Orrella dioscoreae: one gene and its partner. The protein of the gene in region 1 interacts with the protein of each later gene in a pairwise test. Links are inferred from orthologs where the notes say so. Each region holds a gene or a part of one and is shown on either strand. Other genes may lie near its edges. The genes, in order: ODI_RS09190 and lpdA.

Region 1 (14,429 bases):
GCGCGTTCTCGACCACCATGTTGATGCCGCTCTCGGACAGGATCTGCTGCAGCGCGCGCGCGGCGATGTCGTTCGAGCCGCCCGCGTTCCAGGGCACGATGTAACGGATTTCGCGGTTGGGGAAGTTGCTGTCGGCGGTCCAGCCCAGCGCCGGGGCGCCGATCAGGCAAGCGCCAAGAATTGCCTTTTTTATCAAGGACATGTTTGTCTCCTCTGTGGGAATGCCAGATGCCTGGCTTGTGGTGTTCTGGGGTCAGTATAAGCATTGTTATAACGAACAACAATAGAAAAACGTGGTCAAATCCCCTTCAGGAAAAATTGGCCATGCGCGCCAGGGAGACAGTCCAGTGTCAGACAGCCGGCTCAAACCGATAGACCGCCAGACGCTTTGGGACCGCGCCTATGCGGAGCTACGCAATGCCTTGCTGGCGGGACGTTTCGCGCCCGGCGAGCGCATCCTGCTGCGCGAGATCGCCGCGGAACTGGGCATCAGCCTGACGCCCGTGCGCGACGCGGTGAACCATCTGATTGCCGAGCGCGTGCTCGAACGTGGCTCGGGCGGGCAGGGCGGCGGCGCAACCGTGCCCCAGCTGGGCGCCGAGCAGTTCCGCCAGCTCACGATCATTCGCGCCGACATCGAATCGCGTGCCGCGCTGGAAGCCGCGCTGCACGCCACCGATGACGACGTGGCGCGGCTGAGCGGCTGCCTGGAAGGCATGCGGACCATGATCGAGCAGGAAAGCGGCGCGGAACGGCGCCAGGGCTACCTGGACCTGCACCGGCAGTTCCACTTCGGCATCTATGCGCTGGCAGACCTGCCGGTGATCCACGACATCATCGAGAACCTGTGGCTGCGTTGCGGCCCCATGCTGACGGCCGTGCTGCCGGAATACGTGCCCTACCTGAAGCGCGCCGACCACCACGAGGTGGCGCTGCGCGCCCTGGCCAATCGGGATGGCGAAGGCGTGGCCGCCGCCATCCGCCGCGACATCACCGAGGCGGGGACCTATATCCACCTGCTGCTGCAGACGGCGGAGCAGGAGGCGGGGGCGCGGGTCTAGGCATGGGGCGCGTGGTTCAGCATCGCTTGGCCTACGTCCACCTCATCTGCGAGGTTCGTCGTGACCTGGGGGGCCTGCTCACCCGCAGGCTGCTCGGCGCCGTTTAGTCGAGCCAGGCAAAAATGAAGCCACCCGCGGGTGGCTTCATTTTTGCCTTGGCCGTCCCGGCGTCCGGGTCAGCCTTTCTTCTGCGCCGAGCGTGCCCGCAGGATCTCGTCCAGCACCAGCAGGATGGCGCCGCACACGATGCCGATGTCGGCCACGTTGAAGGCCGGGTAGTACCAGTCGCGCCAGTAGAACAGCAGGAAGTCGATGACGTGGCCGTGCTGCGTGCGGTCGATCACGTTGCCCAGCGCGCCGCCCAGGATCATGGAGAGCGCCAGGCAGAAGCGGAACTGGCCGCGGTTGCGATGCAGCAGCCACAGGATGAAGACCGCCGCGCCCACGCCCAGCGCCGTGAACAGCCAGCGCTGCCAGCCGCCCGCCGTGCTGAGGAAGCTGAAGGCCGCGCCCCGGTTGTAGAGCAGCGTGAAGTCGAAGATCGGCAGCAGGTTGATCCGTTCGCCATACTGCAGCGCGCTGTCGAAGTAGACCTTGGTCCACTGGTCGACGAGGATGATGGCCAGCGCCAGCGCCAGCCACGGCCAGAGGGCAGGCCGGCGCGCCGGGGCGCCGTCTGCCTGGCCGGTGGGAGCGGGGCCGCTCATCGGGTTACCTGCGTGCTGCGCACTCCGGTCTTCGCCCTTTGGGCGGCCCGGCGCGCTCATGCCGCGCTGCGCGGTTCGCCCGCGCCGAACAGGTTGCTGACGCAACGGCCGCACAGGCCCAGGTACTTGCTGTCGGCGCCCACGTCGGCACGGTAGTGCCAGCAGCGCTCGCACTTGGCGTGCGCCGAGGGCGCGATGGCCACGCGCAGCTCGCCTTCGCCCGCATGCACGGTCGCGCGCGAGACGATCAGCACGAAGCGCAGGTCGTCGCCCAGGCTTTGCAGCACGGCCAGGTCGTCGCCGCTGGCGTGGATGTCCACTTCCGCCTGCAGCGACGCGCCGATGCTGCCCTGCGTGCGGACGTCTTCCAGCTGGCGGGTGACCTCGGCGCGCAGCGTGCGCACGCGCGCCCACTTGTCCAGCAGCGCCGTGGCATCGGCCTCGACCGGCACCTGGTGATATTGCTCGGTGAAGATCGTGAGCGCGTCCGGCTTGACCAGCGCCCAGGCTTCCTCGGCCGTGAACGAGAGCACGGGGGCGATGAGCTTGAGCATCGTCTGCACCACGTGCCACAGCGCCGTCTGCGCCGAACGGCGCGACACGCTGTCGGCGCCGGTGGTGTAGAGGCGGTCCTTCAGGATGTCCAGGTAGAACGCGCCCAGGTCTTCCGAGCAGAACACCTGCAGCTTGGCGATGACCGGGTGGAATTCGTAGACGTCGTAGTGCGCCAGCGTCTCGGCCTGGAACTGCGCCAGGCGCGCCAGCGCCCAGCGGTCGATTTCCAGCAGCTGGTCGGCGGGCACGGCATGGACGGCAGGATCGAAATCGCTGGTGTTGGCCAGCAGGAAGCGCAGCGTGTTGCGGATGCGGCGATAGGCGTCGACCACGCGCGCCAGGATCTTGTCGTCGCCGGCGATGTCGCCGGAGTAGTCGCTGGCGGCCACCCACAGGCGGATGATTTCCGCGCCCAGCTTCTCGCTGGTCTTCTGCGGGTCCACGCCGTTGCCCAGCGACTTGCTCATCTTGCGGCCCTGGCTGTCCACGGTGAAGCCATGGGTCAGCAGGCTGCGGTAAGGCGCGCGGCCATACATGGCGCAGGCGGTCAGCAGCGACGAGTGGAACCAGCCGCGATGCTGGTCATGGCCTTCCAGGTACAGGTCGGCCTCGATGCCGTGCGTGTGGTGGCCCAGGTCGCGCTCGCCGCCTTCGGCCAGTTCGTCGTCCAGGTGCGAGCCGCGCAGCACGTGGAAGTGCGTCGTGCCCGAGTCGAACCACACGTCCAGGATGTCGTTGCTCTTGGTGTATTGCTGGGCATCCTCGGCGCCGATCAGCGATTCCGGCGTGGCCTTGCTCCAGGCCTCGATGCCGCCTTCCTCCACCAGCAGCGCCGCCTGCTCCATGATCTCCATGGTGCGCGGATGCAGCTCGCCCGTGGCGTTGTGCAGGAAGAAAGGCAGGGGCACGCCCCAGGACCGCTGGCGCGAAATACACCAGTCGGGCCGGTTGGCGATCATGTCGTGCAGGCGCGCCTTGCCGTTCTTGGGATAGAAACTGGTCTGCTCGATGGCGTCCAGCGCCATTTCGCGCAGCGTGCGCGGCGCCTTGTCGGACGTGAAGACGCCTTCGCCCTCGTCCATGCGCACGAACCACTGCGCGGCGGCGCGGTAGATGACCGGCGACTTGTGGCGCCAGCAGTGCGGATAGCTGTGGGTGATGGTTTCCGTGGCCAGCAGGCGGCCGGCGTCGCGCAGCGTGTCGATGACGACAGGCGCGGCCTTGAAGATGAACTGGCCGCCGAAGAGCGGCAGCGTGTCGGCATAGACGCCGTTGGTCTGCACCGGGTTCAGGATGTCGTCGTGCGAGAAGCCATTGCTCATGCACGACTGGAAGTCGTCCACGCCATAGGCGGGGGCCGAATGCACGATACCCGTGCCGTCATCGGCGGTGGCATAGTCGGCCAGGAAGATGGGGCTCACGCGCTGGTAGCCCGCATCCACGTCGTACAGCGGATGCTTGAAGGTGATGCGGTCCAGTGCCGCGCCCGCCACGGTGGCCAGCACGGTGCCTTCCAGCTGGTAGCGGGCCAGGGCCTTTTCCACCAGGGCCTCGGCCAGCAGCAGCACGCCGCGCTCGGTCTGCACCAGCGCGTAGTTCAGCTCGGGATTCAGGTTCAGCGCCTGGTTGGCGGGAATCGTCCAGGCCGTGGTCGTCCAGATGACGGCGTAGGCGGGTTGGGGCAGCGACGCCAGGCCGAAGGCCGCGGCCAGCTTTTCCGGCTCGGCGCATTCGAAGGCGACGTCCAGCGTCTGCGACTTCTTGTCGGCGTATTCGATCTCGAACTCGGCCAGCGAGCTGCGGCAGTCGAAGCACCAGTACACGGGCTTCAGGCCGCGATAGACGAAACCGCGCTGCATGATGCGCTTGAGCGCCCGGATCTCGTCGGCCTCGTTGCGCGGGTTCATCGTCAGGTAGGGGCGGTCCCAGTCCGCCAGCACGCCCAGGCGCTTGAAGTCCTTCATCTGCAGGGCGATCTGCTCGGTGGCGTAGGCGCGGCTCTTGGCCTGCACCTCGTCACGGCCCAGGTTGCGCCCGTGGGTCTTCTCGATCTGGTTCTCGATGGGCAGGCCGTGGCAGTCCCAGCCGGGCACGTAGACGGCATCCATGCCGCCCAGCTGGCGCGACTTGACGATGATGTCCTTCAGGATCTTGTTGACGGCGTGACCCATGTGGATCTGCCCATTGGCATAGGGCGGGCCGTCGTGCAGCACGAAGCGCGGGCGTCCGCGACCGATTTCGCGGATGGCCTGGTAGACGCGCTTGGCTTCCCATTCTGCAATCCAGGCCGGCTCGCGGCGGGCCAGGTCGCCCCGCATCGGGAAGGCGGTGTCGGGAAGATTGAGGGTGTCTTTATAGTCCATGAACGGCGAAATAAGCGCGTGCGTTCCGGGCATCGAGTTCGATGGCCTCGGTCAGCGCGTGGAGGTCGGGGAATTTTTCTTCGTCCCGCAGGTGCTGCAGGAATTCGATGCGCACGAGTTTACCGTAAGCATCCATGCGGGCATCGAGCACATGCACTTCCAGCAGCACGCGGCCGTCGTCCTCGACGGTCGGACGCACGCCCAGGCTGGCCACGGCGGGCAGCGCGTGCTCGCCCAGGCCGTGCACGCGCACCACGTAGATGCCGGAGCGCGCGGCGCAACGCGGCGTCACGCGCAGGTTCAGGGTGGGATAGCCCAGCTCGCGGCCCAGCTTGCGGCCGTGGGTGACGTGGCCGCTGATCTGGTAGGGGCGGCCCAGCAGGCGCGCCGCGCGTTCCAGGTCGCCCACCGCCAGGGCGTTGCGGACCTCGGAGCTGGACACGCGGTGGCCGTCGGCGTCGGTCACGTCCGCCAGCGTGGCCACCTCGAAGCCATGGCGGGCGCCCGCGTCGCGCAGCAGCGCGATGTCGCCGCTGCGGCGGTGGCCGTAGCGGAAATCCTCGCCCACCAGCAGCCAGCGCACGTCCAGGCCCTGCACCAGCAGGCGCGCGATGAAGTCCTGCGCCGACATCTCGGCCAGCCGGGCGTCGAAGCGCTGCAGGATCACCTGCTCGATGCCGCTGGCGGCCAACGCCGCCATCTTGTCGCGCAGGCCGCTGATGCGGGTGGGCGCAAGCTCGGGCCGGTGCGCCAGCAGCGCGAAATACTCGCGCGGATGCGGCGCGAAGGTCATGACCGAGGGCGCGAGATCGCGCGCCAGGGCGGCCTCGCGGACATGGGCCAGGATGGCCTGGTGGCCCCGGTGCACGCCGTCGAAATTGCCGATGGTGAGCGCGCAGGGCCGGCGTGCGCCGGGCGGGGGCAGGGAACGGTGGAGTCGCGGCATGGGTTTCACGGGCGACAGTTTACAATTTCGGGTTGCCCGCAACGAGATTGCCATTTTGTCCTCATCCCCCCCCATGCAAGCGCGGCACCGCCGGATCGTCATCCTGATCTCCGGGCGGGGCAGCAACATGCAGACCCTGGTCCAGGCCTGTCGCGAACAGGATTGGCCCGCCGGCATCGCCGCCGTCATTTCCAACCGCGCCGACGCGCCTGGCTTGGCCTGGGCAAGCGGGCAGGGCATCGCCACGGCGGCCGTGCCGCACCGTGACTACCCCACCCGCGAGGCTTTCGATACCGCGCTGGCCGAGGAAATCGACCGCCATGCGCCCGACGTGGTCATCCTGGCGGGCTTCATGCGCGTGCTGACGCCCGGTTTCGTGCGGCGCTACGCAGGCCGGCTGGTGAACATCCACCCGTCGCTGCTGCCCGCCTTCCCGGGATTGCACACGCACGCCCAGGCGCTGGCCACGGGCGTGCAGGCGCATGGCTGCACGGTGCATTTCGTCACGCCGGTGCTGGATCATGGCCCTGTCATCGCGCAGGGCGTCGTGCCGGTGCTGGCCGGTGACACGGCGGAAACGCTGGCGGACCGGGTGCTGGAAGTGGAACATGAGGTCTTTCCGCTGGCCGTGCGCTGGCTGGTCGAAGGCCGCGCCCGCCTGGGCGAGGAAGGACGCGTGGAAGTCGAGGGCGTGGCCCGGCGGCTGGTTGTGTGGCAGCAAGGAGAATCTGAATGAGCACCCGTAAACCCTCTGACGCCCCGCGCCGCGGCGGCAGTCTGTCCGCCTTCAAGGCCGCCCGCGACACCTCCGGGCGCGAGTCTTCGCCGCGCGCGCCATCCCGTCCGGCGCCGCGTGATGACGCCGCCGCCCCGGCCCCCCGGCGCAGCGCCGGCCTGCCGCCGCCCGCGCAGGCGCGTGGCGACCGTCCCGTGCGCGAGAACCGCCAGGAGCGGCCGGCGCGCGGCGAATGGGAAAACCGTCAGCCGCGCGATGGCCGTCCCGCTGGCGACAGCCGTCCGCCACGCGATGGCCGTCCTTCGTACGACAACCGCCCCCCGCGTGACAACCGTGCGTCCGGCGACAGCCGTGGCAACTGGGAGCCGCGTGGTGGCCAGGACGCCTCGCGTGGCCGCCCGGAACGGGGCAACGATCGTGGTCGCGATGAGCGCTACGGTGGCGACCGCAATGACCGTGGTGGCAACAGCCACGGCGGCAATGACCGTAACCGCAACGACCGCGGCGGCGCCAGCCGTGGCGGTCCTCCCCAGTCGCCGCGCGCGGCCATGCCGCCCGCGCGCGGCGCCTGGACCGCGCCGCGCAACGTCGACGCCGCCGAGCAGCGCGACTTCGCGAGTCGCGCCGCCGCGCCCCAGGACGCCAAGCCTGCCGCGCCGCAGCGTCCGCGCCTGGCCCCCGCCGCCTGGCGTCTGGAGCAGTTGCGCGACGTGCTGGAAACGGTGCTGACCTGGGAATACCCGGCCGACGCCTCGCTGTCGCACTGGCTGCGCGCGCATCCCAAGCTGGGCGTGCGTGACCGCGCCGAGCTGGCCGAGGCGGTCTACGACATCCTGCGCAACCTGCGCCGTTACCGCCAGTTCGGCGAAAGCGGCGTGGGCCACGCCGTGCGCCGCCTGGCCATCCTGGGTCTCTACAATACGGGCAACGCCGAGGCGGTCAAGGCCGTGCTCACGCCGCCCGAGCAGGAGTGGCTGGCGCGCGTCACCAGCATCGACCTCGATACGCTGCCGCCCGCCGTGCGCGACAGCCTGCCCGACTGGCTGGATGAGCGCCTGGCGCTGCTGCCCGACGCCCAGCCCCTGCGCGAGTCGCTGAACCAGCAGGCCGATCTGGACCTGCGGGTCAATCCCATGAAGGCCGAGCGCGACGAGATGCTGGCCGCGCTGGTCAAGGGCATGCCGCAGCACAATCCGCGTCCCACGCCGTATTCGCCCTGGGGCATCCGCATGTCGGGCCGCCCGCCGCTGAATCGCTGGCCGCAGTTCGAGCATGGCCTCATCGAGGTCCAGGACGAAGGCAGCCAGCTGCTGGCCGCGCTGGTCGCGCCCAAGCGCGGCGAAATGGTCATCGATTTCTGCGCCGGCGCGGGCGGCAAGACGCTGCTGCTGGGCGCGCTGATGCGCTCCACCGGCCGGCTCTATGCCTTCGACGTGTCGGCCGCGCGCCTGGCCCGCGGCAAGCCGCGGCTGGCCCGCAGCGGCCTGTCCAACGTGGTGCCCGTGGCCATCGACGGCGAGAACGACGTGCGCGTCAAGCGCCTGGCCGGCAAGGCCCAGCGCGTGCTGGTCGACGCGCCGTGCAGCGGCATGGGCACGCTGCGCCGCAATCCCGACCTGAAGTGGCGCCAGAGCGTGCAGGCCCTGCATGAGCTGTGCGCGCTGCAGAAGCGCATCCTGGAAAGCGCCGCGCGTTGCGTGGCGCCGGGCGGACGCCTGATCTACGCCACGTGCAGCCTGCTGCCCGAGGAAAACGAGGAACAGGTGCGCGCCTTCCTGGCCCGCCATCCCGAGTTCGTGCAGCGCGATGCCGGCGAGATCCTGGCCGCGCGCGCGCCCGATCTCACGCTGGATGGACCGTTCCTGAAGCTGCGTCCCGACGTGCATGGCACGGATGGCTTCTTCGCCGCCGTGCTGGAGCGTGTGAAGCCGGCATCCGGCAAGGGCGGGGCCGAGGCGGCTGCCGGCGTGGCGGCGGCCGCGCAGGCCGAGGCGGTGATCGAGGCTGCCAGCGCGGCAGCCAGCGAGACCTTGGACGAGCAAGCCCCGGGTGGGGAGACGGCGGACGCCGAACCCGGCGAGGCGCCGGATGAGGCCGCGCCGGTGGCGGATGCCGGCGAACAGCCGGATGCGCCGCCCCGCGACGCCTGACGCCTGAGCTAACCCACTAACGGCCGGTGGCCGTCACCCGCCCGCGCACCGTTTCCACGCGCGGCGCGGGCCACTGCCACTGCACCCGCCAACCCACGTCCTGGAAGCCGGCCGCGGCGCCGGCGTCGTACATCACCTCGCTCATCGGCGTCTTCAGCGGCGGGCACCCCCGCACCTGCAGCACGGTGGTGCCCTGGGCCACCCACAGGCGTCCGCCCGCCGGGCGCTCCTCCAGCGTCACGACCGGCGCCATCAGGGGTTGGCAAGTCTGCGCGCGGACTTCCGCGTAACGCGCCAGGCTGACGGGCGCGGTGCTGTCGGCCTGGCCGAAATGCCGGCGCGGGCCTTCCATGCCGGGCGTGTCGGGCGCCGCGCCTGCCAGTTCCGGCAGCAGGCCTGCCATCAGGCAGCCCGACAGGGCCACCATGCGCAGGCGATTCCTTCCGCACAGGACGCGATTGTGGTGAAAAGGGGACGTCGCGAGGCGGCGTCCCGGGGCGGCGGCGTAAGGGATGGACAAATCAGACCCGACAGTAGGGGGAAAGGGCGACACGGAAGGCATTTCGTAGGAAAATAGCAGGTATCAAGACGGCGGACCGGGTGAATTCTCCCCGGCCAATATGCCGCAAGGCCAGCCACCCGCGACGCGGGCGTTCTCCTGGCCGGCTGGCCCGGCAGATTCCGGGCACCGACATTCCTGATGGTCGCACGCTGAAATCCCTGCCAGAACAAACAGTTAGGCTTTGATTTTGCGCAAAAACTTTTTCGTGTACGACCTGTCACAGGATTGTCAGGTGGGCTACACTGCCCGCCAATCTACCAGCGAGACCTCATGACATTCATGGATTCCGTGTTTTCCTACGCGCTCGATTTCATCAAGGGCGGCCTGCTCCAGGCATCCTGGTGGCAAGTCGTGCTCATCACCCTGGTGCTGACCCACATCACCATCGTTTCGGTCACCGTCTTCCTGCACCGCAGCCAGGCGCACCGGGGCCTCGACCTGCACCCCGCGGTGTCGCATTTCTTCCGTTTCTGGCTGTGGCTGACCACCGGCATGGTCACCAAGGAGTGGGTGGCCATCCACCGCAAGCACCACGCCAAGTGCGAACGCGAAGGCGATCCCCATTCGCCCATGATCTTCGGTATCTGGAAGGTGCTGTTCCGCGGCGCCGAGCTCTATCGCGAAGAGTCGAACAACGCTGAAACCATGGCCAAGTTCGGCCACGGCACGCCCGATGACTGGATGGAGCGCAACGTCTACACGCGCCACAGCATGGGCGGCATCCTGATCATGCTGGCCATCGACGTCGCCCTGTTCGGCGCCCTGGGCCTGACGGTCTGGGCCGTGCAGATGGCCTGGATTCCCTTCTGGGCCGCCGGCGTCGTCAACGGCATCGGCCACTTCGTCGGCTACCGCAACTTCGCCAGCCCGGACACCAGCACGAATCTCGTGCCCTGGGGCATCATCATCGGCGGCGAGGAACTGCACAACAACCACCACGCCCATGGCACCTCGGCCAAGTTCTCGAGCAAGTGGTACGAGTTCGACATCGGCTGGATGTACATCTCCATCCTGCGTTTCTTCGGCCTGGCCAAGATCAAGAAGGTCGCGCCCAAGCTCAAGCTGGAAGCCGCCGGCAGCAAGCCCGCCGTCGACCTGGGCACGCTGCAGGGCGTCATCACGCACCGCTATGAAATCATGGCGCGCTATGCCGATCTCATGAAGCGTGCCTGCACGCAGGAAATCGCCCGCCTGCAAGGCGATTCCTCCGCCAAGCACGGCGAGTCGCTGTCGGTGCTCAAGCGCGCCCGCAACTGGGTCCGTATCTCGGAAGACAGCCTGCAGCCGCAACAGCGCGCCGAGATCGACCAGGCCGTCACGCGCAGCCCCGCGCTGGCCACGCTGGTGCAGATGCGCGCCGAGCTGGGCCGTCTCTGGGAAAGCTCCAGCGCCAGCAGCGAGCAGCTGTTGCATGACCTGCAGGCCTGGTGCCAGCGCGCGCAGCAAAGCGGCATCGATGGCCTCGAGCAGTTCGCCCTGCGACTGCGCCGCTACGCGGCATGATCGAGCAGCTCAACCCGGAACAACGCGCCGCCGTCACACTCAAACCGCAACACGCCCTCGTGCTCGCCGGGGCGGGCAGCGGAAAGACCCGGGTGCTCACCACCCGCATGGCCTGGCTGATTCAAACCGGCCAGGCCAGTCCATTTGGGCTGCTGGCCGTCACGTTCACGAACAAGGCAGCGCGTGAAATGGTGACGCGCGTGTCGTCGTTGCTGCCCATCGACACGCGCGGCCTGTGGATCGGCACCTTCCACAGCCTGTGCAACCGGCTGCTGCGCGCGCATCACCGCGACGCGGGCCTGCCGCAGTCCTTCCAGATCCTCGACACCACCGATCAGCTCGCTGCCATCAAGCGCCTCATCAAGGGCGCGAACATCGACGACGAGAAGTATCCGCCGCGCGACGTGCAGCGCTTCATCAACCACGCCAAGGAGTCGGGCGAGCGCCCGGGGGCGATGGAAGCGTATGACAACCATACGCGGCGCATGATCGAGATCTATGAATTGTACGAAGCGCAATGCCAGCGCGAAGGGGTGGCCGACTTCCCCGAGTTGCTGCTGCGCGCCTATGAACTGCTGTCTCGCAACGCGCCCATCCGCGAGCACTACCAGCGCCGCTTCCGGCACATCCTGGTCGACGAGTTCCAGGACACCAACACGCTGCAATACCGCTGGCTGACGCTGCTGGCGGGCGGTGGCGCCAGCCTCTTCGCCGTGGGCGACGACGACCAGTCCATCTATGCCTTCCGTGGCGCGAACGTCGGCAACATGGCCGATTTCGAGCGCGACTACGCGCGTGGCACGGTCATCCGCCTGGAGCAGAACTACCGTTCCTATGGCCACATCCTGGACGCCGCCAATGCGCTGATCGAGCACAACAGCGGCCGCCTGGGCAAGAACCTCTGGACGTCCCAAGGCGCGGGCGAACCGGTGCGCGTCATCGAGCAGCCCACTGACGGCATGGAAGCCCAGTGGGTGGTCGACGAGATCCGCGCCCAGATCAACGAAGGCCGCGAGCGCCGCGAAATCGCCATCCTGTACCGCAGCAATGCGCAGTCGCGGGTCATCGAGCACACGTTGTTCACCGCCGGCATTCCCTACAAGGTCTATGGCGGCCTGCGCTTCTTCGAGCGCCAGGAAATCAAGCATGCGCTGGCCTACCTGCGCCTCATCGCCAATCCGGACGACGACACCTCCTTCCTGCGCGTGGTGAACTTCCCCGCGCGCGGCATCGGTGCGCGCACCATGGAAACGCTGGTCGACATGGCCCGCGCCGACGGCGCCAGCCTGAACGCCACCGTGGCGCGCGTGCCCGGCAAGGGCGGCTCGAACCTGATCCAGTTCGTCAGGCTCATCGCCCAGCTGGCCGAGGACACGCGCCAGCTTCCGCTGCCGGAAGCGGTAGAGCATGTCATCGAGCACAGCGGCCTGCTGCAGCACTATCGCGGTGAGCGCGAAGGTGCCGAGCGCATCGAGAACCTGGGCGAACTGGTCACGGCCGCCGCGGTGTTCTCGGGCGAGGACAGCAGCCACGGCCTGCCTTCGGGCCTGCCGCGGCCCGTCGATGACAGCGTGTCGGCCGATATCGATGCCGCGCCCAATCTCGCCGCCGGCCTGTCGCCGCTGTCCGCCTTCCTGTCCCATGCCTCGCTGGAGTCCGGCGACAACCAGGCGCAGGCGGGCGAGGACGCCATCCAGCTCATGACCGTGCACGCGGCCAAGGGCCTGGAGTTCGACTCGGTCTTCATCACCGGCATGGAAGAGGGCCTCTTCCCGCACGAGAACAGCATCCTGGATGCCTCGGGCCTGGAAGAAGAGCGGCGCCTCATGTATGTCGCCATCACGCGGGCGCGCGAGCGCCTGACCATCACGCTGGCGCAGAGCCGCATGCTGCATGGCCAGACGCGCTACGCCATGCGCTCGCGCTTCCTGCAGGAAATTCCCGAGCAGCATCTGAAGTGGCTGAGCCCCAAGGTGGCCGCGCCGCGCATGCAGGACAATGCCTGGGGCGGCTCCCGCCAGGGCGATGCGTTCGGCCGCGCCGCCACCGGCCGCATCGCACCCCGCGAATCGCGTGGCGTCACCACGGGCGTCACCGTGGGCGACCAGCACTTCCGCATCGGCACGGGCGTGCGGCATGCGCGCTTTGGCGAAGGCACCGTGCTGGGGCTGTCGGGCTCGGCGCAGGACGCCCAGGCGCAGATCCAGTTCCGCGACGCCGGCATGAAGACGCTGGCCCTGGGTATCGCGAAGCTCGAGATCGTCAGCTGACGCACACGCGGCAAGTGCGGCACCAGCGAAACCGGCGCCTGAGGGCGCCGGTTTTGCATCGAGGCTCAGGTTTCCGTCGTGACGCCGCAGCAGGCCAGGAAGGCCTGCATGCCCGGCGACAGCCGGCGTGCGGGATGCTGCACCAGATACAGGCGCCGCGACAGCGTGCCCAGGCGGGTGTCCAGCACGGTCAATCGCCCCAGCGCCAGCAGGTCCTCCACCGCGCAACGCGACAGGCAGGCCAGTCCCAGGCCCTGGGCCGCCGCCTGCTTGATGGCCTCGGTGCTGCCCAGCCGCAAGGGCCGTTCGAAATGATCCAGTTGCGGCAGCAGGATGCGCTCTGCTGCCTCACCCGTTCCCGAACCGGCCTCCCGCAGCAGCCAGCGCGCCGCGCGTAGCGCCTGCGGCGTGCGCGCGGCGGGGGGCAGGGCGGCCAGGGGGTGGCCCGGCGCGCACACGACCACCAGCTCGTCTTCCTGCCAGGGCGTGACCCGCAGCGTGGGGTCGTGGCACGGGCCCTCGATGAGTCCCAGGTCGATTTCCAGGCGGGCCACGGCCGCTGCCACTTCCCGCGTGTTGCCGATGAACAGGTCCAGCGTGGCTTGCGGCCGGCGTGACAGGAAGTCCGCCATGATCGCCGGCGCCAGGTAGTTGCCGATGGTGGTGCTGGCGCCCAGGCACAGATGCACGGGCTGCTCGCCGGCCGCGCCGCCTGCCGCCGCGCCCGCTTCAAAACTGCGCGTGATGTCGCGCGCCGCCTCCAGCGCCACCAGCGCCCGCGGCAGCAGCGCGCGGCCGGTGTCGTTCAGCGACAGGCGCTTGCCCAGCCGGTCGAACAATTGGGTATCCAGCAGATGCTCGAGTTCGCGCAAGGCGCCGCTGACCGCGGACTGCGACAGCGCGATGCGCTGGCTGGCGGCCGAGGTGCTGCCGGTCTCGGCAATGGCGACGAAGATCTCGAGTTGGCGCAGGGTCAGGTGCATGAGGCAGACAGCTTATCGCTTATTTCGTTAAGCCATAACGATATAACCTGTTTTGCAGATAAGCGAGCGAAAGGCAAAGTGTGGGTCATATCGAACGGCGCGTGTGCTTCCTGGACGTGCGTCGGGTCTTGAATCCTCTCGCCAGCGTCCTCGTCGTGCCTCCCACCTCCGCCCATTCCTCGCCCTTCGCCGCCGCCAGCCTGTCGCGCCAGGTTGCGGGCGCCTGGCCGGGCGGCTGGATTGGCGGGCACGCGCCCGGGGTGCTGCTGGCCACCCTCATCGCGCTGGCCGCCACCAGCCTGGGCAGCCTGCCTGCCTTGCAATCGCGTGGCCTGGGCGCGCTCACGCTGGCCATCCTGTTCGGCATGGCGGCCGGGGCACTGCTGCCGGCCCGCCTGGACGCACGCGCAGCACCTGGCCTGGATCTCACGCGCCAGAAACTGCTGCGCCTGGGCATCATCCTGTACGGCTTGCGGCTGACCTTCCAGGACATTGCCGCCGTGGGCGCCGCCGGCCTCGTGCTCGACGCGCTGGTCGTGGCCAGCACTTTCGGCCTGGCCTGTTGGGCCGGCTTGCGGCTCTTCAAGCTGGAG
Region 2 (14,254 bases), 630 kb from region 1 along the record:
GCGGCGGGGCTGCCGCTGGATGATCGTGGCGTGCCGGTCTACGACACGAACACCTTGCGCATCGGCGACTCGCCCGTCTTCATTGCTGGCGACGCCAACCAGGATCTTCCCTTGCTGCACGAGGCCTCCGACGAAGGCAAGATCGCCGGCGGCAACGCCGCGCGCTATCCCGACGTTCAGCCCGGCGAGCGCCGGGCGCCGCTGGCCATCGTCTTCACCGATCCGCAGATCGCGCAGGCCGGCTGCCGCTACCGTGATCTGTCACCCGGCACCTTCGTGATCGGCGAGGTCGATTTCTCCGACCAGGGGCGCTCGCGCGTGATGCTGCGCAACGCCGGGCGGCTGCATGTGTATGCGGAGACCGCGACAGGGCGGTTTCTGGGCGCCGAGATGATCGCGCCCAGCGGCGAACACCTGGCCCATCTGCTGGCCTGGGCAAGGCAGCAGGAACTGACGGTGGCGCAGATGCTGCAGATGCCGTTCTATCACCCCGTCATCGAGGAAGGCCTGCGCACGGCCTTGCGCGATGCCCAGGCCAAGGTGAAATGCGCGGCGGACCCGCGTGACTGCCGAGAAGGCCCGCCGCAGGCCTGAAGCCACTCCTGATAGCCACCCCGGCCTCAGGCCATGACCTCAGCCAGCGCGGCGCAGCAGGCCCACGACGACCAGCAGGATGATCGCGCCAATCACGGAAGCGATCCATCCCGCCGGTTCGCCGGGTGCGTACCAGCCCATCTGCTGGCCCGCGAAGCCGGCCACCAGTGCCCCGGCAATGCCCAGCAGCGTGGTGAGGATGAAGCCCATCTTCTGCTCGCCGGGCAGGACTGCCCGGGCAATGAGGCCGACGATGAAGCCGACGATGATCATGATGAGAATGCTCATGCTGCTGCTCCTTGCTGTGCATGCGGGCGGCGCACGGATGTGCGCCGCTCACCGATGATAGCGGTGAGCGGCCCCGCGACGTGTGACAAAGTCTCTCGGAAGGGAAGCGCGCCCGGCATCTTCCGGCCAGGCACGAGGGCGTGTCAGGAGGTTTGCGCCAGCAATTGCCGCAGGTCGTGGGTCAGCGCCTCGACCGACTCGGAGTCCGAGGCCAGCAGGCGGGCACGGCCCCGATTGTCGAAGACGTAGATGCCCCGGCTGTGGCTGACTTCATAGACGTCGGCGTCATCGCCGGGCCGCGGCTTCTCGATCTCGAACGCCACGCGATAGCGGCGCGCCAGGTCCGCCACCTGGCGGGGCGTGCCGGTCAGCCCGACGGCGTTCGGGCTGAAGGCATCGACATACGCCTGCAGCACGTCAGGCGTGTCGCGGTGGGGGTCGACACTGATGAACAGGATGCGCACCTTCTCGGCCGCCTCGGGCCCCAGGCGCTGCATGACTTCGTTCAACTGCGCCATGGTGGTCGGACAGACGTCCGGGCAACTGGCGTAGCCGAAGAACATGAGCACCGTCTTGTCCTTCAGGTCCTTCTCGGTCAGGGTCTTGCCGCCCGCGGCCGACAGTGTGAAGGACAGGTTGGGCACGTGGCCCTTCACGTCATACAGCGACCATTCTTCCGAGTTCGGATTGCAGGCCGACAGCGTGGCCGCCGCCACGGCGGCGATCAGCAGGCGGGAAAGGCGGGACAGTCGCTTCATGGCCGGAATCCTGGGACGTGGTCAGTGCCGCATGAGGAGGCTGCCGCTCAGGCCGCCAGCATGCCGCTGTGACGCAGCAGGGCATCGATGGAAGGGTCGCGGCCGCGGAAGGCCTTGAAGGAATCCGCCGCCGGACGGGAGCCGCCCACCGCCAGCACTTCACGGCGAAAGCGCATGCCGGTGTCGGCGTCCAGCGTGCTGCCTGCGGTCTTGGCGGCCTCTTCGAAGGCGCTGTAAGCGTCGGCCGACAGCACCTCGGCCCACTTGTAGCTGTAATAGCCCGCGCCATAGCCGCCGGCGAACAGGTGCGAGAAGGCGTGGGGCAGGCGGTGCCACTCGGGCGGGAATACCACCGAGACCTCCTGGCGCACCTCGCCCAGCAGGCTCATGACCTGCGCGATGGAGACGCGCTCGGCCTTGCCATGCAGCAGGATGTCGAACAGCGAGAATTCCACCTGCCGCACCATCTGCATGCCGCTCTGGAAGTTGCGGGCCGCCACGAGCTTGTCGAACAGTGCGCGCGGCAGCGGCTCGCCGCTGTCGGCATGGGCGGACAGCACGCGCACCACGTCCCACTCCCAGCAGAAGTTCTCCATGAACTGCGAGGGCAGTTCGATGGCGTCCCATTCCACGCTTGCGAAGGCCGAGGCGCCGGGCTCGTCCACGTCCGACAGCAGCGCGTGCAGCGCGTGGCCGGTTTCATGGAAGAGGGTGATGACGTCGTCGTGCGTGAGCAGCGCGGGCTTGTCGCCCAGCGGCTGGGCGAAATTGCAGGTCAGGTAGACCACCGGCGTCTGGACGGCGCCGGCGATGGCGCGGCGGCTGCGCTCGCTGTCCACCCAGGCCCCGCCCTGCTTGCCCGAGCGGGCGTGCAGGTCGAGGTACAGGTGGCCCAGCGTGGCGCCCTCGGGCGTGGTGACGCGCACGCCGCGCACCGATTTGTGCCAGGACGAGACGGCCTGCTCTTCCAGGCGCACCTGGAACAGTTTCTCGATGACCGAGAAAAGGCCCGCCAGCACGGTGGGCTCGGTGAAATAACGCTTCACCTCGTCATCGGAATAGGCGTAGCGGGCTTCGCGCAGCCGTTCGGACGCAAAGGCCATGTCCCACGGGGCCAGTTCGTCCAGGCCCAGCTCCTTGGCGGCATAGGCGCGCAGTTCGGCCAGGTCCTGCTCCGCGTGCGGCCGCGCGCGGCGTGCCAGGTCACGCAGGAAGTCGGCCACTTCCTGGGGATCGCGCGCCATGCGCGTTTCCAGGCGCAGATTGGCGAAATCGGCGTAGCCCAGCAGCGCGGACTCCTCGGCGCGCAAGGCCAGCAACTCTTCGATGAGCGGCGAGTTGTCGTATTGCGCGTCGGCCTGCTCCGACGCGATGGTGCCGTAGGCGCGATACAGCGTCTCGCGCAGTTCGCGGCGGCGCGCGTATTGCATGACCGGCAGGTAGCAGGGCATCTTCAGCGTCAGCTTCCAGCCTTCCTTGCCGTCTTCCTTCGCCGCCGCGTGGGCCGCTTCCCGCACGTCCTGGGGCAGGCCGTCGAGTTCCGCCTCGTCCGTCACGATCAGCGACCACGCGTCCACGCTGTCCAGCACGTTCTCGGAGAATTTCTGCGACACCTGCGCTTCGCGGTCCGAGATCTCGGCGTAGCGCTCACGGGCCTCGCCCCGCAATTCGACGCCGCCCAGGCGGAAGTCGCGCAGGGCCAGTTCGACGATGCGCTGGCGCACCGCTGGCCAGGCGGCGAAGTCGGCCGAGGCGCCCAGGCGCTGGTATTGCCGGTACAGCCCTTCGTGCAGGCCGACCCAGGTCGAGAACTCGCTGACCTTGGGCAGCATCGCGTTATAGGCCTCGCGCAGGGCGGGCGTATTCACGACGGCATTCAAGTGGCCGGCCACCGACCACGCGCGCCACAGGCGCTCGGACGCGGTATCCAGCGGCTGCACCACGGCTTCCCAGGTGGCGGGCAATGCCGGATCGGCGGCATGCTCGACCGCGGCACGGGCTTGCACGAGCAGGGACTCGATGGCGGGGGCCACATGCTCGGGCGCGACGGCGGCGTAGTCGATCAGGTCGGCGACCGGGGCGAGCAGGGGATTGGCGCTGGGGAGGCTCATGGCGGGTTGCGGCAAGTGAGAGGTAAGGATGAGGTGGCGATCAGGCCCGCGATTTCAAGCCCGCGCTGCCGGGCTGGGCGGGTGGGAATCCGGCCGGGCAGCGTTGCCCCCGGCCGGATGGCGCGTCAGGCCTGCGCGGCAGCGCCTGCCAGGGCACGCTCGGCAGCCTCGATGGTGTTGACCAGCAGCATGGCGATGGTCATGGGGCCGACGCCGCCCGGAACGGGGGTGATGGCGCCGGCCACCAGCTTTGCCGAGGCGAAGTCCACGTCGCCGCACAGCTTGCCGTCCTCGCCGCGGTTGATGCCCACGTCGATGACCACGGCGCCGGGCTTGACCATGTCGCCGGTGACGATGCCGGCCTTGCCGGTGGCCACCACCAGCACGTCGGCGCGGCGGGTCTGGGCGCCCAGGTCGCGCGTCTTGGAGTTGCACAGCGTCACCGTGGCGCCGGCGGCCAGCAGCAGCATGGCCATGGGCTTGCCCACGATATTGCTGGCGCCGACGATCACGGCCTCGGCGCCGCGCAGCGGCACCTGCTCGGATTCGAGCATCTTCATGACGCCGTAAGGCGTGCACGGACGGAACAGCGGCTGGCCGGTCATGAGCAGGCCGGCGTTGCTGATGTGGAAGCCATCCACGTCCTTTTCAGGCGCGATGGTCTCGATGACGCGGTGCGCATCGATGTGGGCGGGCAGGGGCAGCTGCACGAGGATGCCGTGGATGGACGGGTCTTCGTTCAGCGCATTCACGCGCGCCAGCAGTTCTTCCTCGGTCATGGACGCGGGGAACTGCTCCAGGACCGAATGCATGCCCGCCTTCTCGCAGGCCTTGACCTTGTTGCGGACATAGACCTGGGAGGCGGCGTTCTCGCCCACCAGGACCACGGCCAGGCCAGGGGTGATGCCGCGGGCCGTGAGGCTGGCCGCGCGTTGGGCGACTTCCGCGCGGATCTGCTCGGACAGCGCCGCGCCGTCGATGATGCGCGCCGTCATGCGTGCGCCTCGGGTTTGGTCAATGCAACTTTCATCAAATCTGCAACCGTAGTGACTTCGAGTTTTTCCATGATGTTGGCGCGATGCGCCTCCACCGTCTTGATGCTGATGCCGAGGTCGTCGGCGATCTGCTTGTTCAGCCGGCCCGCGACGATGCGTTCCAGCACTTGCTGCTCGCGCGCGGTCAGGCGCGCCAGCATGGCGTCGTGGGTGCGCTGGGCATTGGCCTGCGTGACGCGCTGGTTGGCCTGCTCAAGCATGCGGGCAACGATCTCGCGCAGGTCGGATTCGTTGAAGGGCTTCTCCAGGAAGTCCACGGCGCCTTTCTTCATGGTCGACACCGCCATCGGCACGTCGCCGTGGCCGGTGATGAAGACGACGGGCAAGGGCGCCTTGCGGGCCAGCAGCTGCTCCTGGAGTTCCAGGCCGCTCATGCCGGGCATGCGCACGTCGGCGATCAGCACCCCGACCTGGTCGGCGTCGTATTCCGCCAGGAAGATCTCGGCATTGGCGTAGGCGCGCACCCGGTAGCCATTGGCTTCCAGCAGCCATCGCAGCGAATCGCGGACCGCTTCATCATCGTCCACGATGTAGACGGTACTCGCTTGGTGGGGCATGTTCATGCAGGCAACTCCTCGGACTTATCGCGTTGGATAGGCGCTTGTGGCGCGGCGCAAGGCAGGGTAAAGCGGAAAATGGTACCGCCGGTGGGATTGGCTTCGGCCCACAGGCGTCCGTGGTGGGACTCGATGATGGTGCGGCAAATGTTCAGCCCCATGCCCAGGCCTTCGGACTTGGTGCTGAAGAACGGCTCGAACAGGCGCTCGGGGTCGGCCAGGCCGTGGCCCGCGTCGATCACGGCGACTTCCAGCTGATTTTCCTGCTGCTGCACCACGACCCGCAAGGTGTCGACGGTGCTTTTTTCCATGGCTTCCAGGCCATTCTTGAGCAGGTTCAAGAGTACCTGCTCGATCAGGATCGGGTCGGCCAGCGCGTTCGGCAGGTCGGCCGGCACCTGCTGCGCGATGCTGATGCGGCGCTTGCGCGAGTCGATTTCCGCGAACGCGACGGCATTGTCCAGTATCTGGGTGATGGGCACCGATTGGCGGCGCGGTTCGCTGCGCTTCACGAATTCACGGATGCGGCTGATGATCTTGCCGGCGCGTTCGGCCTGCGATGCCGCTTTTTCCAGGGCGGGCAGCAGGCGCTCGGGATCGGCATTGCCGGACCGCAGCATGGCGACCGCGCCCATGCTGTAGTTGGCAATGGCCGTCAGCGGCTGGTTCAGCTCGTGCGCCAGCGAGGAGGCCATCTCGCCCATGGTGGTGAGGCGGCTGGTGAGCTGGATCTTCTCCTGCTGCACCCGCGATGCCTCTTCGTGCTTGCGGCGCTCGGTGATGTCGCGCGCCACCTGCAGGCGCACCCGGCGGCCGTCGGTCCAGGCCAGCATGCGGTGATGCACTTCGAACCAGCGTTGCACCGACGGCGCGAACACCTCCACCGACTCATCGGTGAAGCGGCCGCGCCGGCCGGCCAGCAGTTCCTCGTGGCCGTCGGTCTGGGCGCCGAAAACCCGGCGGTAGGTGCGGTTGGCGAACAGCAGCTCCAGGCCGTCCTGGGTGTCGGCGGTGACGGAAATGGCGTCATCCAGGCCTTCCAGCACCGTCATGAAGCGCTCGTGGGCGGCCGTCAGGGCCTCGCGGATGCGCTTGGGCTCGGTGATGTCGGTCATCGACGTCATCCAGCCAATCTGGTCGCCGTTCGGGTCGCGCAGCGGCGAGACATACATGCGGGCGGTGAAGCGCGAACCGTCGCGGCGCTGGGATTCGACCTCCAGGCCGCTGCTGGGCGCGTTGCCCGACATCAGCAGGTCGAGGGTGTGCTGGTGCTGCTCGTGGCGGCCCGGCACCCAATAAGGGAAGGGCGGGCTGCGGCCGATCAGGTCGGCCTCGTTCCAGCCGATCATGCGGCAGAAGGCCGGGTTCACATAGGCGATGCGGCCCTCCATGTCCAGCACGCGCATGCCGGTGGACATGGAGTTCTCCATGGCGCGCCGGAAGCTGGTTTCCGCCGCCTGGGCCGCCTCGGCCTCCGAGCGGTAGCGGGTATAGCGCCACAGGGCCAGCAGGCTGATCACGATCACGCAGGACAGCGCCAGCACCAGCCAGGTCAGGCGCTGCTGGCGCAACTCCTGGTCGATGGTGACGAACATGACGCTGTCGTCGCGGATGCGCTGCAGCCAGAAGAAGACGCCCATCACGCACAGGTACAGGACCAGCACGACCACGGGCGTCAGCCAGTACCAGCCGCGCCGGCGCAGGCGGGCGTGGTCGTGGAACTGCGTGGCGATATAGGACTTGGGAGGGCTGGCCATGTCAGGATGATGAAAGCAACGGCGCTATTCTAATTCGGGCGGAGAAGTCGCTGCCGTCGCCTTGCGCCACAGGGGGGTTCCACCCAGGAGAACCCTCCTGTATTTTCACATTATGAAAATACATCTCGCAAGGTGGAATATTGCTTGCCCGGCCTTGTCCACATTCCCTAGAATGCCGGGAGAAGTTGCCATACCCCTCTTGCCGTTAACTGAACAGATAATCACAGGGTCGGCCCGGCTGGATCGGGGGCTTGAGTCGCCTGGCGCAACATGCCCGGCACGGTCGCGAAACCCCACTGGAGACACAAGATGTCCTCTTTCGCCCTTAATGGTGGCGCGCAGTCTGCTGCCAACGACGAAGACACGCAAGAAACCCAGGAATGGCTGGAAGCCCTGTCCGCCGTCCTCGAAAACGAAGGTCCCGAGCGCGCCCACTACCTGCTTGAGCGCCTGATCGACGAGGCCCGCCGCTCGGGCGCGCACATTCCGTATTCGCCGAACACGGCCTACCTGAATACCATCCCGGCCGGCCTGGAGCCCGCCCATCCCGGCAACCTCGAACTCGAGGCCCGCATCCGCTCGTACGTTCGCTGGAACGCCATGGCCATGGTGGTCAAGGCCAACAAGCACAATCCGCCCGATGGCGGCGACCTGGGCGGCCACATCGCGTCGTTCGCCTCGCTGGCCACCATGATCGGCTGCGGCCAGAACCACTTCTGGCACGCCGAGTCCGAGGACCACGGCGGCGACCTGGTCTATTTCCAGGGCCACACCTCGCCGGGCATGTACGGCCGCGCCTACCTCGAAGGCCGCCTGACCGAAGAGCAACTGGACCATTTCCGCCAGGAAGTCGACGGCAAGGGCCTGTCCTCCTATCCGCATCCCAAGCTGATGCCGGAATTCTGGCAGTTCCCCACCGTGTCCATGGGCCTGGGCCCGCTGATGGCCATCTACCAGGCGCGCTTCCTGAAATACCTGCACGCCCGCGGCATCGCCGACACCAGCAAGCGCAAGGTCTGGGTGTTCTGCGGCGACGGCGAAATGGACGAGCCGGAATCGCTGGGCGCCATCAGCCTGGCTGCGCGCGAGAAGCTGGACAACCTGGTCTTCGTCATCAACTGCAACCTGCAGCGCCTCGACGGCCCGGTGCGCGGCAACGGCAAGATCATCCAGGAACTGGAAGGCGACTTCCGCGGCAGCGGCTGGAACGTCGTGAAGCTGATCTGGGGCGGCTACTGGGATCCCCTGCTGGCCCGCGACAAGGAAGGCATCCTGCGCCGCATCATGGAAGAGGCGGTCGACGGCGAATACCAGGCCTACAAGGCCAATGACGGCAAGTTCGTGCGCGAGAACTTCTTCGGCAAGCACCCCAAGCTGCTGGAAATGGTCGCCCGCATGAGCGACGACGACATCTGGCGCCTGAACCGCGGCGGCCACGATCCGCACAAGGTGTTTGCCGCCTTCGACGCGGCCACCAAGCATGAAGGCCAGCCCACCGTGATCCTGGCCAAGACCATCAAGGGCTACGGCCTGGGTCAGGTCGGCCAGGCCAAGAACCCCACCCACCAGCAGAAGAAGCTGGACGTGGAAGCGATCCGCGAATTCCGCGACCGCTTCAACATTCCCGTGCCGGACGACCAGCTGGAAAAGCTGCCGTACTTCAAGCCCGCCGAAGACTCGCCGGAAATGAAGTACCTGCACGAACGCCGCAAGGCCCTGGGCGGTTACCTGCCCGCGCGCCGCGTGAAGGCCGACGAGCAACTGAAGGCCCCCAAGCTGGAAGCCTTCAAGGCCGTGCTGGAACCCACCGCGGAAGGCCGCGAAATCTCGACCACGCAAGCCTTCGTGCGCGTGCTGAACCAGGTCCTGCGCGACAAGGACGTTGGTCCGCGCGTCGTGCCCATCCTGGCTGACGAATCGCGCACCTTCGGCATGGAAGGCCTGTTCCGCCAGATCGGCATCTATGCGCCGGAAGGCCAGAAGTACGTGCCGGTCGACAAGGACCAGGTCATGTACTACAAGGAAGCGGCCGACGGCCAGCTCCTGCAGGAAGGCATCAACGAAGCGGGCGCGTTCAGCTCGTGGATCGCGGCGGCCACGTCGTACTCCACGAACAACCGCATCATGGTGCCGTTCTTCATCTACTACTCCATGTTCGGCTTCCAGCGCGTGGGCGACCTGGCCTGGGCCGCCGGCGACATGCAGGCCCGCGGCTTCCTGCTGGGCGGCACCGCCGGCCGCACGACGCTGAACGGCGAAGGCCTGCAGCACGAAGACGGCCACAGCCACATCCTGGCCTCGACCATCCCGAACTGCGTGTCCTACGACCCGACCTTCGCGCACGAACTGGCCGTCATCATCCAGCACGGCATGAAGCGCATGGTCGAAGACCAGGAGAACGTGTACTACTACCTGACGGTGATGAACGAAAACTACCCGCAGCCTGGCCTGACCGCCGGCGACGAGGAAGGCATCATCCGGGGCATGTACAAGCTGAAGTCGCACGGCAAGGGCAAGCAGCGCGTCCAGCTGATGGGCTCGGGCACGATCCTGCGTGAAGTCATGGCCGCCCAGGAACTCCTGGAAGCCGACTGGGGCATCGCCTCGGACGTCTGGAGCGTCACCAGCTTCACCGAACTGCGCCGCGACGGCCTGGACGCAGAGCGCCACGCGCTGCTGCATCCGACCGACAAGAAGCAGCCCGTGCCCTACGTCACGCAGCAGCTGGAAAAGACCGAGGGCCCGATCATCGCGTCCACGGACTACATGAAGCTGTTCGCCGACCAGATCCGCCAGTTCATGCCCAAGGGCCGCGAATACCGTGTGCTGGGCACCGACGGTTTCGGCCGCTCGGACTTCCGCGCCAAGCTGCGCGAGCACTTCGAGGTTGACCGCCGCTTCGTCACCGTCGCCGCGCTGAAGGCGCTGGCCGACGAAGGCAAGCTGCCGCTGGAGAAAGTGGCCGAAGCCATCAAGAAGTACGGCATCGATCCCAAAAAAGCCAACCCGCAATACGCCTGAGGGTCCGAGACATGAGCAATACGGTGGAAATCAAAGTGCCGGACATCGGCGACTTCGACTCGGTGGAAGTGATCGAAGTGCTGGTGTCCGAAGGCGACACGATCCAGGCCGAACAGAGCCTGATCACGGTCGAGTCCGACAAGGCCTCCATGGAAATCCCCGCCTCCGAAGGCGGCGTGGTGAAGTCCATCAAGATCAAGGTCGGTGACAAGGTTGCCAAGGGCAGCGTCATCGTCGAGGTCGAGGCTGCCGCGGGCGGCAAGGCCGACGCCGCGCCGGCCAAGGAAGCCAAGGAAGCGCCTGCCACGGAAGACAGCAAGGCCTCGGCCGCGCCCAGGCAGGAAACCCAGGAAGCCAAGGCCGAGGCACCGGCCAAGGCCGCTTCGGGCGGCGTGGTCGACGTGGCCGTGCCGGACATCGGCGACTTCGACTCGGTCGAGGTCATCGAGGTGCTGGTCGCCGAAGGCGACAGCATCAAGGCCGAGCAAAGCCTGATCACCGTCGAGTCCGACAAGGCCTCGATGGAAATCCCGTCCTCGCACGCCGGCGTCCTGACGTCGCTGAAAGTGAAGGTGGGCGACAAGGTCGCGAAGGGCAGCATCATCGCCCAGGTCGAGGCCGCCGGTGATTCGGCGCCCGCCAAGGAAGCCCCCAAGGCCGCCAAGCCCGAGGCCGCCGCCGCGCCGGCCAAGGCCGATGCCGGCCGCGCCGAAGCCAGCGCGCCCGCGCCGGCCAAGGAAGCGCCCGCCCAGGCCCTGAAGGCCGACGTCGTGGACGATGCCAAGCAGCGCCTGGCGCATGCTTCGCCGTCGGTGCGCAAGTTCGCCCGCGAGCTTGGCGCCGACCTGAGCAAGGTCCAGGGCTCCGGTCCCAAGGGCCGCATCACGCAGGACGACGTGCGTGGCTACGTGAAGAAGGTGCTGGCAGGCCAGGGCGCTGGCGCCCCGGCCGCCGCCGGCGGCGCCGATGGCGCGGCCCTGGGCCTCTTGCCGTGGCCGAAGGTGGACTTCACCAAGTTCGGTCCGGTCGAAGCCAAGCCGCTGTCGCGCATCAAGAAGATCTCCGGCGCGAACCTGCACCGCAACTGGGTCATGATCCCGCACGTCACCAACAATGACGAAGCGGACATCACCGACCTGGAAGCGCTGCGCGTCACGCTGAACAAGGAGAACGAGAAGTCGGGCGTGAAGGTCACCATGCTGGCCTTCCTGATCAAGGCCGTCGTCGCGGCCCTGAAGAAATTCCCCGAGTTCAACGCCTCGCTGGACGGCGACAACCTGGTATTGAAGCAGTATTACCACATCGGTTTCGCCGCCGACACGCCGAATGGCCTGGTGGTGCCGGTCATCCGCGACGCCGACAAGAAGGGCGTGGCCGAACTGGCGCAACTGACGTCCGAACTGGCCAAGAAGGCCCGCGACGGCAAGCTGTCGCCCTCGGAAATGCAGGGCGGCTGCTTCTCGATCTCGTCGCTGGGCGGCATCGGCGGCACGCACTTCACGCCCATCATCAATGCGCCTGAAGTGGCCATCATGGGTGTGTCGCGCTCGTATCACAAGCCTGTCTGGAACGGCAAGGAATTCCAGCCGCGCCTGACGCTGCCGCTGTCGCTGTCCTATGACCACCGCGTCATCGACGGCGCCTCGGCCGCGCGCTTCAACGCCTATGTCGGCGCGCTGCTGGCGGACTTCCGCCGCATCGTGCTGTAAACGGGAGCGTTCATGAGCAATCTCACTGCAATCAAGGTTCCCGACATCGGCGATTTCGACTCGGTCGAAGTCATCGAGGTGCTGGTGGCCGAGGGCGACACGATCAAGGCCGAACAAAGCCTGATCACGGTCGAGTCGGACAAGGCCTCGATGGAAATCCCGGCGTCCGAGGGCGGCGTGGTCAAGTCGGTGAAGGTCAAGGTCGGCGACAAGGTGTCGCAGGGCAGCGTGGTCGTGGAAGTGGAAGCAGCGGCAGGCGCCGCCCAGCCCGCCGACGCACCCGCGAAGCCGGAGGGCAAGGCCGAAGCCAAGCCGCAAGCCAAGGCCGAGGCCAAGGCGGACGACAAGCCCGCGCCGAAGGCTGCCACGCACACGGGCGGGGCCGATGGCCAGTACGACGTGCTGGTGCTGGGCGCAGGCCCTGGCGGCTATTCGGCCGCCTTCCGCGCCGCCGACCTGGGGCTGTCCGTGGTGCTGGTCGAGCGTTACGCCACCCTGGGCGGCGTGTGCCTGAACGTGGGCTGCATTCCCTCCAAGGCGCTGCTGCACACCGCCGCGGTCATCGACGAGGCGCGCGCCCAGGCCGATCACGGCATCACCTTCGGCGAGCCCAAGATCGACCTGGACAAGCTGCGCGGCTTCAAGGACGGCGTGATCAGCAAGCTGACCGGCGGCCTGGCCGGCATGGCCCGGGCGCGCAAGGTCACGGTGGTGCAGGGCGTGGGGGAATTCCTCGACCCCAACCACCTGTCGGTCAAGGGCGATGACGGCAAGACCCAGACGCTGAAGTTCGCCAGCGCGATCATCGCGGCGGGCAGCCAGTCGGTGAAGCTGCCCTTCCTGCCCGACGACGAGCGCATCGTCGATTCGACCGGCGCGCTGAAGCTGAAGTCCATCCCCAAGAAGATGCTGATCATCGGCGGCGGCATCATCGGCCTGGAAATGGGCACGGTCTATTCCACGCTGGGCGCGCGCCTGGACGTGGTCGAGATGCTGCCCGGCCTGATGCAGGGCGCCGACCGCGACCTGGTCAAGGTCTGGCAGAAGATGAACGCCCCGCGCTTCGACAACATCATGCTCAACACCAAGACGGTGGGGGCCGAGGCGAAGAAGGACGGCATCTACGTCACGTTCGAAGGCGAAGGCGCGCCGAAAGAGCCCCAGCGCTACGACCTGGTGCTGCAGGCCGTGGGCCGCTCGCCCAATGGCAAGAAGATCGCCGCCGACAAGGCGGGCGTGCAGGTGACCGACCGCGGCTTCATCGAGGTCGATCGCCAGATGCGCACCAACGTGCCGCACATCTACGCCATCGGCGACATCGTCGGCCAGCCCATGCTCGCCCACAAGGCGGTGCATGAAGGCCACGTGGCGGCCGAAGTCATCGCCGGCCAGAAGAGCTTCTTCGACGCGCGCGTCATTCCCTCGGTGGCCTACACCGATCCGGAAGTGGCGTGGGTGGGCCTGACCGAGGACGAGGCCAAGAAGAACGGCATCAAGGTCGAGAAGGGCCTGTTCCCGTGGCAGGCCTCCGGCCGCGCCATCGCCAACGGCCGCGACGAAGGCTTCACCAAGCTGCTCTTCGACGCCGAGACGCATCGCATCCTGGGCGGCGGCATCGTCGGCACCCATGCGGGCGACCTCATCAGCGAAGTGGCGCTTGCCATCGAAATGGGCGCGGACATGGTGGATATCGGCAAGACCATCCACCCGCACCCGACGCTGGGCGAATCCGTGGGCCTGGCGGCGGAAGCCGCCGAAGGCGCCTGCACGGACCTGCCGCCCGTGCGCAAGAAGTAAGTCCCATCCGCCGCGCGTCCTTCGGGCCGCGCGGCGCGCCATCGTGACGCGCCGTCTCATTGCCCACCTGGACATGGATGCTTTCTATGCGTCCGTTGAGCTGCTGCGTTATCCCCACCTGAAAGGCCAGCCCGTCGTCATCGGCGGACGCGAGCGCGCGCCCGAGCAATTGCCCGATGGCAGCTGGCGCCACGCCTTGCTGAAGGACTACGCCGGCCGCGGCGTCGTGACGACCGCCACCTATGAGGCGCGCGCCTTCGGCGTGCACTCGGCCATGGGCATGATGAAGGCCGCCGCGCTGGCGCCTCAGGCCATCCTGCTGCCCGTCGATTTCGACCGCTACCGCCAGTATTCGCGCCGCTTCAAGGACGCCGTGCTCGCGCTCGCGCCGGTCATGGAGGATCGCGGCGTCGACGAGATCTATCTGGACCTCACCGATGTGCCAGGCGCGCAGGACGCGACGGCCGACGACCCGCTGGCGGGCGCCCGCGCGGTCGGGCAGGCGCTGCGCCAGCGGGTCCTGGCGGCCACCGGCCTGAGCTGTTCCATCGGCATCACGCCGAACAAGCTGCTGTCCAAGATCGCGTCCGAGCTCGACAAGCCCGGC

What was found.
Region 2: the proteins of ODI_RS09190 (region 1) and lpdA interact in binary tests that used the Escherichia coli proteins (3 or more experiments, as listed by UniProt). The link is inferred for Orrella dioscoreae from one-to-one orthologs.

What each region holds. Positions count from the first base shown.
Region 1 is NZ_LT907988.1:1,964,687-1,979,115, forward strand. The notes cover bases 10,180-13,216. They hold ODI_RS09190 (UvrD-helicase domain-containing protein), read left to right. Parts: upstream 10,180-10,579; coding sequence 10,580-12,853; downstream 12,854-13,216. Other genes in these bases: ODI_RS09185 (DesA family fatty acid desaturase), read left to right, coding at 10,180-10,583; ODI_RS09195 (LysR family transcriptional regulator), read right to left, coding at 12,919-13,216. In the rest of the region: ODI_RS09145 (Bug family tripartite tricarboxylate transporter substrate binding protein), read right to left, coding at 1-202; ODI_RS09150 (GntR family transcriptional regulator), read left to right, coding at 348-1,061; lspA (signal peptidase II), read right to left, coding at 1,238-1,768; ileS (isoleucine--tRNA ligase), read right to left, coding at 1,825-4,686; ODI_RS09165 (bifunctional riboflavin kinase/FAD synthetase), read right to left, coding at 4,676-5,632; purN (phosphoribosylglycinamide formyltransferase), read left to right, coding at 5,706-6,368; ODI_RS09175 (RsmB/NOP family class I SAM-dependent RNA methyltransferase), read left to right, coding at 7,079-8,518; ODI_RS09180 (hypothetical protein), read right to left, coding at 8,535-8,945; more of ODI_RS09185, read left to right, coding at 9,360-10,179; more of ODI_RS09195, read right to left, coding at 13,217-13,836; ODI_RS09200 (YeiH family protein), read left to right, coding at 14,037-14,429. UniProt on the Escherichia coli protein: A helicase with DNA-dependent ATPase activity. Unwinds DNA duplexes with 3'-5' polarity. Translocates on single-stranded DNA with 3'-5' polarity. Initiates unwinding more efficiently from a nicked substrate than double-stranded DNA.
Region 2 is NZ_LT907988.1:2,603,184-2,617,437, reverse strand. The notes cover bases 11,393-14,254. They hold lpdA (dihydrolipoyl dehydrogenase), read left to right. Parts: upstream 11,393-11,862; coding sequence 11,863-13,647; downstream 13,648-14,254. Other genes in these bases: ODI_RS12220 (DNA polymerase Y family protein), read left to right, coding at 13,721-14,254; aceF (dihydrolipoyllysine-residue acetyltransferase), read left to right, coding at 11,393-11,850. Also shown: ODI_RS12270 (dihydrolipoyl dehydrogenase), read left to right, coding at 1-594; ODI_RS12265 (GlsB/YeaQ/YmgE family stress response membrane protein), read right to left, coding at 634-882; ODI_RS12260 (SCO family protein), read right to left, coding at 1,026-1,640; ODI_RS12255 (M3 family metallopeptidase), read right to left, coding at 1,688-3,751; bifunctional methylenetetrahydrofolate dehydrogenase/methenyltetrahydrofolate cyclohydrolase FolD, read right to left, coding at 3,877-4,746; ODI_RS12245 (response regulator transcription factor), read right to left, coding at 4,743-5,369; ODI_RS12240 (PAS domain-containing sensor histidine kinase), read right to left, coding at 5,366-7,120; aceE (pyruvate dehydrogenase (acetyl-transferring), homodimeric type), read left to right, coding at 7,430-10,141; more of aceF, read left to right, coding at 10,153-11,392. UniProt on the Escherichia coli protein: Lipoamide dehydrogenase is a component of the glycine cleavage system as well as of the alpha-ketoacid dehydrogenase complexes.